2 regions of the Streptomyces sp. NPDC059989 genome follow, and region 2 is predicted to be linked to the other one. Evidence: riboswitches for the same ligand, from Rfam matches in the RefSeq annotation. Region 2 holds a riboswitch; the other holds the start of a gene.
What was found. A riboswitch is a leader RNA that binds a small molecule or an ion and turns the genes downstream of it on or off. The one in region 2 is predicted to bind S-adenosylmethionine.

Region 1 (5,820 bases), on a different contig from region 2:
CTGGTGATCTTCCCGCTGGTCCTCGTCTCGATCGCGGTCTACCCGTTCATCGAGTCCTGGGTCACCGGTGACAAGCGCGAGCACCACATCCTGGACCGCCCGCGCAACGTCCCGACCCGTACGGCGTTCGGTGTCGCCTGGCTGACGTGGTACATGATCCTGCTGATCGCCGGTGGCAACGACATGTTCGCCCAGTACTTCCACCTGTCGATCAACTCGATCACCTGGTTCGCGCGGATCGGCTTCTTCGTCGGACCGGTCATCGCCTTCGTGATCACCAAGCGGATCTGCCTCGGCCTCCAGCGCCGGGACCACGACAAGGTGCTGCACGGTCGCGAGACCGGCATCATCAAGCGTCTGCCGCACGGTGAGTTCGTCGAGATCCACGAGGCGCTGCCGCAGGGCCAGCTGCACAAGCTCACCGCGCACGAGCAGTACAAGCCGATCGAGATCGGCCCGACGGTCGACGAGAACGGTGTCGAGCGCAAGGTGAAGGCCATGGAGAAGCTCCGCGCGAAGCTCAGCAAGGGCTTCTACGGGGAGAACACCCAGATCCCGAAGCCCACGGTGGAGGAGTACAAGGAGATCCAGAGCGGCCACGGCCACCACTGATCTCCCGCACGACCGCATGAGGGATTGATTTCGGTCAGTCCTGGTGTCGCCACGGCGAGAGCCCCGTCCAGTGTCTGGACGGGGCTCTTTGCCGTCTCCTGGGCTGGATAGGCTGAAGCCCTTCCCATTCGACGTGGAAACCTTGACAAGCAGCAGGAGCGGACCATGAACGTTGTGACCCCGGCAGGCGGCGACAGCGTGGCGGCCCGTGGCTGGCCGGGCGTTCTCGACGCCCTGCTGACCGGCCATGACCTGAGTGCCGACGACACCGCCTGGGCCATGGACCGGATCATGCGCGGGGAGGCCACCGACGCCCAGATCGCCGGCTTCGTGGTCGCGCTGCGGGCCAAGGGGGAGACGGTCGCGGAGATCAACGGCCTCGTACGGGCCATGTACGAGCACGCCAACCTCATCGAGGTGCCGGGCCGGACGGTGGACATCGTCGGCACGGGCGGCGACGGGGCCAAAACGGTGAACATCTCCACGATGTCGGCGCTCGTGGTGGCCGGTACGGGCGCGAAGGTGGTCAAGCACGGCAACCGGGCCGCGTCCTCCGCGAGCGGCTCCTCGGACGTGCTGGAGAAGCTCGGCGTCAACCTCAACCTCACCCCGGAGCGGGTCGTGCAGGTCGCCGAGGAGGCCGGCATCACCTTCTGCTTCGCCGTGAAGTTCCACCCGGCGCTGCGGCACGTGGCAGCCGCGCGCAAGGAGCTGGGCATCCGCACCACCTTCAACTTCCTCGGCCCGCTGACCAACCCGGCCCGGGTACGGGCCCAGGCCACCGGTGTCGCCGACGCCCGGGTGGCCCCGATCGTGGCGGGCGTGCTCGCCGAGCGGGGTTCGTCCGCGCTGGTCTTCCGCGGCGACGACGGCCTGGACGAGCTGACCACGACGGCGACCTCGCGCGTCTGGTGGGTCCGCGACGGCAAGGTCTCGGAGCAGTCCTTCGACCCGCGCGACGTGGGCATCCCGCTGGTGGACGTGTCCGCCCTGGGCGGCGGGGACCCCTCGTTCAACGCCGACGTGGCCCGCCGCCTGCTGGCCGGCGAGACGGGCCCGGTCCGCGACGCGGTGCTGCTGAACTCGGCGGCGGCGCTGGTGGCGCTGGACCCGGGTACGGGCACCCTGGAGGAGCAGCTCGCCGCCGGCATCGCCCGTGCGGCGGAGTCGATCGACTCGGGTGCGGCGCGGGCGGCGCTGGAGCGCTGGGTGGCGGCGAGCAACGCGTAGCACGCCCGGAGTGCCTGATTCCGTGTGATCGTTTTGAGTCAAGACCCCGGTCCGCCATTCGGACCGGGGTCTTGCGCCGGGGGGATCATGTGGCAGGATGCTGACCAGGTCACGAGTGACAGCGTTTAGGCCCCGGCTTGCTGTCCGGCAACCCTCCTTCCGTGGCGGGGTGCCCCGGGTGATGACCAGGTCGTAGGCAGCAAGGCCTACGGCAAGCGCGGATCCCTCGACACCAGGGGTCCTGGTCTCTCGAGGAGCGTTTCCGTGAGCAAGCGAATGCGATAGGGCGACTCAGCCCCTTCTTCAACCCTCGGACCAGGGTCACTTCCGTGTACCCCGGATCGGTCCGAGGCCCCCCGTACCCCGGTCGTCGGCCGCCGCCGAGTCGTACCCGCGTACGGGCACACCGAAGCCATTCAGACCTGCCTGCCGGGAGAATCCGCCATGTCCGCTGCCCTGAACGCCGCCGTCGCCACCACCACTGCTGCCGCCGCCGCCACCTCCGACGCCGCCTGTGCCGAGCCGCTGCCGGTCCTCGGCCGGGACGTCACCGTCCCGCTCGTCACCGGCGGCGAGGTCACCTACGCGGCCCTCGACTACGCGGCCAGCGCCCCGGCCCTCCAGCGGGTCTGGGACGACGTGGCCGCCTACGCCCCGTACTACGGCAGCGTGCACCGCGGCGCCGGCTACCTCTCGCAGCTCTCCACCGACCTCTTCGAGCAGAGCCGGGCCACGGTCGCCGAGTTCCTCGACTGCCGCCCTTCCGACCAGGTCGTCTTCACCCGGTCCACCACCGACTCCCTCAACCTGCTCGCCGCCGTACTCCCGGCCGGCTGCCAGGTGTTCGTCTTCGAGACCGAGCACCACGCCTCGCTGCTGCCCTGGACGAACGCGCAGGTCACCTACCTCAACGCCCCCCGCACCCCGGACGAGGCCGTCGCCACCCTGGAGCGGGCGCTCGCCGACCGCGAGCCGTACGGCCCGGCCCTGGTCTGCGTCACCGGTGCCTCCAACGTCACCGGCGAGCTGTGGCCGGTCAAGGAACTCGCCGCCGCCGCGCACGCCCACGGCGCGCGGATCGTCCTGGACGCCGCCCAGCTCGCCCCGCACCACCCCGTCTCGGTCCAGGACCTGGACGTGGACTGGGTCGCCTTCTCCGGGCACAAGCTCTACGCCCCCTTCGGCTCGGGCGTGCTCGCGGGCCGCGCGGACTGGCTGCAGCAGGCCGAGCCGTACCTCGCGGGCGGCGGCGCCTCCCGCAAGGTCGCCCGCCGCGAGGACGGCGGCGTGGACGTCGAGTGGCACACCACCGCCGCCCGCCACGAGGCCGGCTCCCCGAACGTCATCGGCGTCTACTCCATCGCCTCCGCCTGCCGGGCCCTCTCCGAGGCGGGCTTCGACTCCCTGGTCGCCCGCGAGCGGCACCTCATCGCCAAGGTCCGCGAGGGCCTGGCCGAGGTTCCGGCGGTCCGCGTCCTGTCCCTCTTCGGCGACGACGCCCCGCGCGTGGGCGTCATCTCCTTCGTGGTGGACGGCTGGAACAGCTCCCACTTCGCGGCCGCCCTCTCGGCCGAGTACGGGATCGGCGTCCGCGACGGCCTCTTCTGCGCCCACCCGCTGGTCCGCACCCTGCTCGGCAGCGAGCCGCAGGCCCAGGGCGAATGCGGAGCGCCCGAGGCGGCGCCCGGCGAGCGCTCCCTCAACGCCATCCGCGTCAGCTTCGGTGCCGGCACCCCTGACGAGCACGTCGAGCGGTTCGTCCGCGCCGTGAAGGAACTCGTCGCGGACGGGGCGAAGTGGCAGTACCGCACGGAAGAGGGCCGCTGCGTGCCCGCCGTCTAGGGCTGCGGTTCGCTTTGCGCGCGGCGCCGCTCCGGGGGCTCTGCCCCCGCGCCCCCGCGCCTCAATCGCCGGCGGGGCTGGGTTTGGTTCCCCCGGGCGGGGTCTGGCCTGCCGGGCTCGGCGCTGCTGCTGGGGCTCCGCCCCAGACCCCGCGCCTCAAACGCCGGCGAGGCTGGGATTCCCCTGGGCGGGGTCGGAGTGCCCGGGCTGTCCGCGGGGTCCCTCCGGGACGTCTCCTCGTCCTCGCGCACTATGCCTTGTCACGGCGTGCTGCTTTGGTTGCGCGCTCGTCCTGCGGGGACGTCCCTGCGCGCCCCCGCTCCCCCCCGCAGGCCCCAGGGGCCCCGTCCCGGTGTGGGGGGAGTCGATTCGAAGCCGCGCCGGGCGGGGCCGGAGTGGGGGTTGGGGTGGGGACCCGCAGGAGGGTCCCCGCAGGACGAGCGCGCAACCTGGGCTTACGTCACGAAGGGGTGGCTTCGTGCGCGAGGACGAGGAGACACTCCGGAGGGGCACCGCCCCAAGCCCCGCTCCGGCCCCGCCCGAGGGGCACAAACCCAGCCCCGCCGGCGATTGAGGCGAACCGGAGCCGCCGAGGCCGGCGCTACGCGTCGAGGCCGATCGCGAACGCCGCCTCCAGGTCGTGCTGCGAGTACGTACGGAACGCCACGTGCGTGTCCGTCGCCTCGACGCCCGGGATCTTGCTGATGCGGCCCGGGATGATGTCCGCCAGGTTCTCGTGGCGGGCCACGCGGACCAGCGCGATCAGGTCGTACGTCCCGGTGACGGAGTAGACCTCGCTGACGCTGTCCAGCGCGGCGATGGACTCGGCGATCTCGGGGATGCGGTCCACGCTGGTCTTGATGAGCACGATCGCGGTGATCACGGCTGGCTGTCTCCCTCGGTGGCCGTCGCTGGTCGCCTCACTCTAGTCGCACCCCGATAGCGGGCCCACGCGTAGAGGAAGCCGACCGAGAAGCCCACCAGATGGGCCAGGTACGCGACCCCGGGGCCGCTTTCCGCCCGGTGCGCGGCCACCCATTGGAGGGCGAACCAGAACAGCAGCACGATCCACGCCGGGAAGCGCAGCGGCAGGAAGAACAGGAAGGGGAACAGGCTCGTCACCCTGGCCCGCGGCAGCAGGCACAGGAAGGCGCCGAGCACCGCCGAGATGGCTCCCGAGGCCCCGACCAGCGTCTGCGAGGAGCTCGCGTTGGCCGCCGCGTACGCGGCCAGGGCCACGTAGCCGGTGCAGACGTAGAAGACGAGGAACGCCGGCCGCCCCATCCGCTCCTCCGTCATCGCGCCGAAGACGTAGAGGAAGAGCATGTTCCCCAGCAGGTGCAGCCAGCTGCCGTGGACGAACAGCGCGGTCAGCGGTGTCAGCCAGGCCCGGGGGCTGTCCGTGAACAGCTCGTCCGGGACCACGCCCCAGCGCCGGAAGTACGCCGTCCCGGAGGCCAGCAGCTGGTCGCCCGTCCCGTAGACCGGGTTCAGCCCCGAGGCCGGGCTCAGGACGAACACCACCGCGCAGCCCGCGATCAGCGCATGGGTGACCACCGGTCCCCGGGCAGCCTCGCGAACGGCCCGCCACCTTACGATCATGTGACAGAGCATGACGCAACCGGGCCCACCTGAAGCGGTGCCAGGCCGTAGGGTTACGAGCTGCGGTCCTGCGGTCCCCGTGACGGCCGAGGACGGCTTTAATTGAATGAGCTACGAAGGAGAGAGCGGCCTGATGACGACGGTTCCCCTGCCGACCGAGACCACCCGGTGGCGCTGCACCCTGTGCGGCAACCTCACGCGCTTCGACGTCACCCGTTCGTCGAAGGTAGTCGAGTACGTCCACCTGGACCTCGCCGGGGAGCCCAAGGTCGAGGAGCGCGAGGTGGTCAATGAGACCATCGAGTCGGTCCGCTGCCGCTGGTGCAACGCGGTGGACCAGATTGAGCTCGTGGACAGGCCGGGCGCGGACTCCTGACGGAGCCGTGCCCACAGGTAGATCACGGTAGGGGTGACGGATTGTGGAGCCAGCAAGCGGCGCTGAGCCGGCCGACGCGGCCGGCGACGCCGCCGAGGTGCTCGACCGCCCGCTGCCGGAAGGCGTGCGGCGCCGGGTCGTCGCGCTCGTCTCGGAAG
Region 2 (5,820 bases):
GCTGCTCAAGCAGGCGGCCGGGAAGGGCGTGAAGTTCGGCATGGTGACCATGCCGACCGCCGACGGCACCGAGCACTCGGCGATGGGCGTCGCGGACTGGGTGATGGCCTTCAAGAACGGCCACCGGAAGGAGTCCGGGAAGTTCCTGGACCGCCTGTACGAGACGAAGAACGTGACCGCCTTCACGAACACGTACGACCTGCTGCCCGCGACGACGTCCGGCTACCGGGCGATGGCGAACGGCACGACGGGCTCCGCGCCGCAGCTGAAGACCTTCCTGGACGCGCTGCCGACCTCGAAGCTGTACCCGGTGGGCAAGAAGTCCTGGGCGGGCGTCAGCGAGGACGTCAAGCAGAACATCGGCAAGAGCGTGCAGCCGGGCGGGCAGCCGGCGAAGGTGCTGGAGGACATCGCGACGGCGGCGCGGGCGGCGGAGCCGCGGTAGCCCTGCGGTGGTCCCGCGGTGGTCCCGTGGGGGCTGTCAGCGGGCGGCGTTAATCTGGCGGTATGACGGACGAGGGGCAGCTGACGGCCACGGAGGCCGCGGTGCTCGCGTACGAGGCACGCACCTGGCCGGGGCCCGGGGCCAAGGAGCGGGCGATACGGGAAGGGCTGGGGATGACCCCGGTCCGCTACTACCAGCTGCTCAACGTGCTGATGGACGACCCGCGCGCGCTCGCCCACGCACCGGGCACGGTGAACCGGCTGCGGCGCATCCGCGAAGCCCAGCGCGCCAGGCGGTAGCCGCGGGCCCACCGGCTTCGAGTCCCTCGCGTCCGGCACCGTAGCCGTCCTCGGACGGGGCCGTTAGGGTCGTTCACATGGGGAGCCATCCGCACGACCGCGACCTGCCGATGCCCGTCACCGCAGCCGGACGCGAGGGACTCGAAGCCCTGCTCCGCGCACCCCGCCGATCCGTGATCGCCCTGGACTTCGACGGCACCCTCGCCGAGATCGTCCCGGACCCGGACCAGGCCCGAGCCCACCCCGGGGCCGTCCCGGCCCTTTCCGCGCTCGCCCCCGAGGTGGCGTCGGTGGCGGTGATCACCGGCCGGCCGGCGGGGGTCGCCGTCCGCTACGGGGGCTTCGCCGGGGTCCCCGGACTGGAACACCTGGTGGTCCTCGGCCACTACGGCGCCGAGCGGTGGGACGCCGTCACCGGGATCGTCCACGCCCCGGCCGAGCATCCGGGAGTCGCGGCGGTACGGGCCGAGCTCCCGGGCTTCCTGGAGTCGATCGGGGCCTGGCGCGGCACGTGGATCGAGGAGAAGGGCCGGGCCCTGGCCGTCCACACCCGCCGGGCGGCCGACCCGGCGGCGGCCTTCGCCGCCCTGCGGGAACCCCTGGCCGAGCTCGCCGCCCGGCACGGCCTGATGGTCGAACCGGGCCGGGCGGTCCTGGAACTGCGCCCTCCGGGCATGGACAAGGGCGTCGCCCTGACGGAATTCCTGGCGGAGACGGACGCGGAGGCGGTCCTGTACGCGGGTGACGACCTGGGCGACCTCGCCGCGTACTCGGCGGTCGAAAAACGCCGGGCCGACGGCCTCCCGGGCCTCTTGCTGTGCAGCGGCTCGGCGGAAGTCCCGGAACTCGCCGCCCGCGCCGACCTGGTCCTCCCGGGCCCGGCCGCCATCGCGACCTTCCTGTCGGCCCTGGCCACCGCCATCCGCGCCTGACCGCCGTTTCCGGGCGCGGAGCCCCAGGTCCCGGCGGAGCCGGGCTCCCCGCCCCGCTCCCGCGTCACGCGGGCTACGCGCGCAGGTCGGCCAGTTGGGCCGCGAACCAGGCCGCCGGGGGAAGGGCGGTGGCGGCCACGGCCAGGCGTTTCGTGCGTTCCGCCCGCTCGGCGGCCGGCATGGACAGCGCCGCGTGCAACGCCTCCGCCGTCGCCGTCACGTCGTACGGGTTCACCGTCAGCGCGTCCTCGCGGAGCTCCCCGTACGCCCCCGCCCCCGTCGACAGCACCAGCGCGCACCCCGCCTCCGACACCACCGGGATCTCCTTCGCCACCAGGTTCATCCCGTCCCGCACCGGGTTCACCAGCGCCACGTCCGCCATCCGGTACGCCGCCAGCGAGCGCGCGAAGTCGTCCTGCACCGACACGTGCACCGGCTGCCAGTCCGCCGTGCCGAACTCCGCGTTGATCTCCGCCGCCAGCTCCCGCACCGACTCCGTGTACGCCCGGTACACCGCCAGGTCCTGCCGCGACGGGTACGCGGACGCCAGGTGCACCACCCGGCCGCGCCATTCGGGGTGCGTGCCCAGCAGCTCCCGGTACGCCAGCAGGCCCCGCAGGATGTTCTTCGACAGCTCCGTGCGGTCCACGCGGACGATCGTCTTCAGGCCGCCGACCTCCGCCCGCAGGCCCGCCAGCTTGTCGTCCACCTCCGGCCGGTGCGCCAGCGCCCGCAGCTCGTCCGCGTCCACGCCCAGCGGGTACACGGCCACGTCCGTCCTCTTGTGCCGCACCGGGCCCCACGGGGTCTTGCGGACGTACCGCTCCCCGCCCGACCCCGCCGGCATCGCCGGCTCGGCGATGCCCCGCTCGTCGTCCAGCTGAGCCGCGCCCATGAAGGTCTGCGCCCACGCCCAGGTGTGGAAGCCCACCACGTCCGCCCCGAGCATCCCCCACATCAGCTCCGACCGGATGTCGTCCGGCAGCATCCGCAGGAACTCGTACGACGCCCACGGCGTGTGCGTGAAGTGCCCGATCCGCAGGTCCGGCCGCAGCTCCCGCAGCTGCCCCGGGACCAGCGCCAGGTGGTAGTCCTGCACCAGGACGCAGGCACCCTCCGCCGCCTCCTCGGCCAGCGCCTGCGCGAAAGCCCGGTTGTACGCCACGTACGAGGCCCACCGGCGCCGGAACTCCGCGTCGAAGACCGGCTCGCGCGGGATGTCGTACAGGTGGTGGTGGGTGAACCAGAGCACCGAGTTCGCGATGCCGTTGTACGCGTCGTCGTACACCGTGGGATCGATGTCCAGCATCCGGACACCGGGCTCGGCGACGCCCCGGTGGACCGCCTCCCGGTCCGCGTCCGAGAGGGCCGCGCAGATCCACAGCGCCTCCGGCTGTTCCGCGAGGGCGGCGGAGAGTCCGGAGACGAGACCGCCCCCGCCGCGACGGGCACTGAGCGTGCCGTCGGCGGCGAGGGCGTACGAGAGCGGGCCGCGGTTCGCTGCAACGAGTACCTGAGAAGCCATGCGGCCAACCTAGCCCGGCCCGCTCCCGCTCAAACCATGCGAAAGCTCACGCCACGCGACGCAGCGCGTACTCCTTGATCCCCAGCATCGGCGGCCGCTCCTCGGTGTCCACCGGGTACGTCCGCGGCACGAACCCCTCGGGCCCCCGTTCGAACTGCGTCAGCTCCGGCCGTACGAGGTGCCCGCGCGAGAGCCGCACCTGGGCGGTCCGGTAGATCGCCGCGGCCATCCGGCCCAGCGCCTGCCCGTCCTGATGGCGGTGGACCCGTACGCCCACGTCCACCTGGGCCAGCGCGTCCAGCCCGACCGTGTGCAGCGCGTCGACCAGCAGGCCCAGCTCCACGCCGTACCCGACGGGGAACGGCAGCCGCTCCAGCAGGGAGCGGCGTACGGCGTACTCGCCGCCCAGCGGCTGGACGAAACCGGCGAGCTGCGGCCAATGGAGGTTGAGGAGGGGGCGCGCCACCAGCTCCGTCACCCGGCCGCCCTGGCCGGGGGCGTCGCCCAGCGGGCGGTCGTACATCGCCTTGACGAACTGCACCTCCGGGTCGGTCAGCAGCGGCCCCACGATCCCGGAGACGAAGGAGGACGAGAAGTCCCGCAGGTCGGCGTCGACGAAGCAGACGATCTCCCCGGTGGCCGCCAGCAGGGAGCGCCACAGCACCTCGCCCTTGCCGGGCAGCGCCGGGATGCGCGGCAGGATCTCGTCGCGGTGCACCACGCGGGCGCCGGCCTTCGCCGCCACCTCCGCCGTCCGGTCGGCCGAACCGGAGTCGATGACTATCAGCTCGTCCACCAGGGGGACCGGCAGTCCCTCCATCAGCTCGCGCCGGATGACCTCGACGATCCCGCCGACGGTCGCCTCCTCGTCGAGCGCGGGCAGCACCACGCTGACCGTGGTCCCAGCCGCCCGTTTCCGGTCCAGCAGCTGGTCGAGCGGTCGGTCGGCGGCGGCCCAGGAGCGGTCGGCCAGCCAGCGCTCCACCTCTTCCAGCACTCTCGGACTCCTTGCACCTTGGTTGGCCTGCCGCGCGGTCGGTTTGACCGAAAAGTGATCCATCTCGCGGTTCGGACGGCTGTCTCAACCGCCCGGCCCTTCGGTTACAGTCTTGAACAACGCGAAGGACCACCGCATGCCGGGGGTCCTCGCGAACAAACGCACCGGCGCGCCATAGAGCGCGTGTGCCGGTGCCATACCGCTCATCCAGAGGGGCAGAGGGACACGGCCCGTTGAAGCCCCGGCAACCCTCCAGTCGGTTCTCGCGATCGCACGTCAGCGACGTCAGCGAGGTCCCCGGCTAGGGAAGGTGCCAATTCCGTCTCATGGCGAAGTGCGCCATGGGGAAGATGAGGAGAAAGGGCCTCGCCATCATGGCTGCACAGACTGTCGCCACCTCTGTTGATCTCGGACCTGCCACCGGCCTTTCCTGTCGCGAGTGCGGTACCCGCTTCGAGCTCGGCCCCATCTTCGCGTGCGCCGAATGTTTCGGACCGCTGGAAGTCGCCTACGACCTCCCCCTCGGAGACCCCGAGGCGCTGCGCGCCGCGATCGAGGCCGGCCCCAACAACATCTGGCGCTACGCGCCGCTGCTGCCCGTCCCCGCGGACGTGGCCTCCAAGCCGAGCCTGAACCCCGGCTTCACCAAGCTCGTGGACGCGGAGAACCTGGCCAAGGAGCTCGGGGTCACCGGCAAGCTCTACGTCAAGGACGACTCCGGCAACCCGACGCACTCCTTCAAGGACCGCGTCGTGGCCATCGCCGTCGAGGCCGCCCGCGCCTTCGGCTTCACCACCCTGTCCTGCTCCTCCACCGGCAACCTGGCCGGCGCCGTCGGCGCCGCGGCCGCCCGCGCCGGTTTCCGCTCCTGCGTGTTCATCCCGCACGACCTGGAGCAGGGCAAGGTCGTCATGGCCGGTGTCTACGGTGGCGACCTCGTCGGCATCGAAGGCAACTACGACGACGTCAACCGCTTCTGCTCGGAGCTCATCGGCGACCCGCTGGGCGAGGGCTGGGGCTTCGTCAACGTCAACCTGCGCCCGTACTACGGCGAGGGCTCCAAGACCCTGGCCTACGAGATCTGCGAGCAGCTCGGCTGGCAGCTGCCCGACCAGATCGTCATCCCGATCGCGTCCGGCTCCCAGCTGACGAAGATCGACAAGGGTCTGCAGGAGCTGATCAAGCTCGGCCTCGTCGAGGACAAGCCCTACAAGATCTTCGGCGCCCAGGCCGAGGGCTGCTCCCCGGTGTCCACCGCCTTCAAGGCCGGCCACGACGTGGTCCGCCCGCAGAAGCCGAACACCATCGCCAAGTCCCTCGCCATCGGCAACCCGGCGGACGGCCCGTACGTCCTGGACATCGCGCGCCGCACCGGCGGCTACGTCGAGGACGTCACCGACGAGCAGGTCGTCGAGGCCATCAAGATCCTCGCGCAGGCCGAGGGCATCTTCGCCGAGACCGCGGGCGGCGTGACCGTCGGCGTCACGAAGAAGCTCATCGAGAACGGGCAGCTCGACCCGACGCTGACCACCGTCGTCCTGAACACCGGCGACGGCCTGAAGACCCTGGAGGCGGTGGCCGCGGACAGCGGCCAGACCGCCACGATCCGCCCGAGCCTGGAC

Region 1: another riboswitch for S-adenosylmethionine. It lies ahead of ACFWBN_RS35400 (aminotransferase class V-fold PLP-dependent enzyme); the one in region 2 lies ahead of thrC (threonine synthase).

What each region holds. Positions count from the first base shown of each region.
Region 1 covers NZ_JBHWUO010000067.1:10,809-16,628, forward strand. The annotation lists gene ACFWBN_RS35390 (cytochrome bc complex cytochrome b subunit) at 1-612, shown strand, start outside; gene trpD (anthranilate phosphoribosyltransferase) at 778-1,842, shown strand; SAM riboswitch class IV at 1,950-2,066, shown strand; gene ACFWBN_RS35400 (aminotransferase class V-fold PLP-dependent enzyme) at 2,287-3,684, shown strand; gene ACFWBN_RS35405 (Lrp/AsnC family transcriptional regulator) at 4,286-4,567, opposite strand; gene ACFWBN_RS35410 (rhomboid family intramembrane serine protease) at 4,564-5,286, opposite strand; gene ACFWBN_RS35415 (hypothetical protein) at 5,420-5,662, shown strand; gene ACFWBN_RS35420 (NYN domain-containing protein) at 5,703-5,820, shown strand, end outside.
Region 2 covers NZ_JBHWUO010000032.1:40,804-46,623, forward strand. The annotation lists gene ACFWBN_RS26255 (extracellular solute-binding protein) at 1-445, shown strand, start outside; gene ACFWBN_RS26260 (DUF3263 domain-containing protein) at 508-744, shown strand; gene otsB (trehalose-phosphatase) at 822-1,676, shown strand; gene ACFWBN_RS26270 (trehalose-6-phosphate synthase) at 1,750-3,201, opposite strand; gene ACFWBN_RS26275 (glucosyl-3-phosphoglycerate synthase) at 3,248-4,198, opposite strand; SAM riboswitch class I at 4,399-4,555, shown strand; gene thrC (threonine synthase) at 4,549-5,820, shown strand, end outside.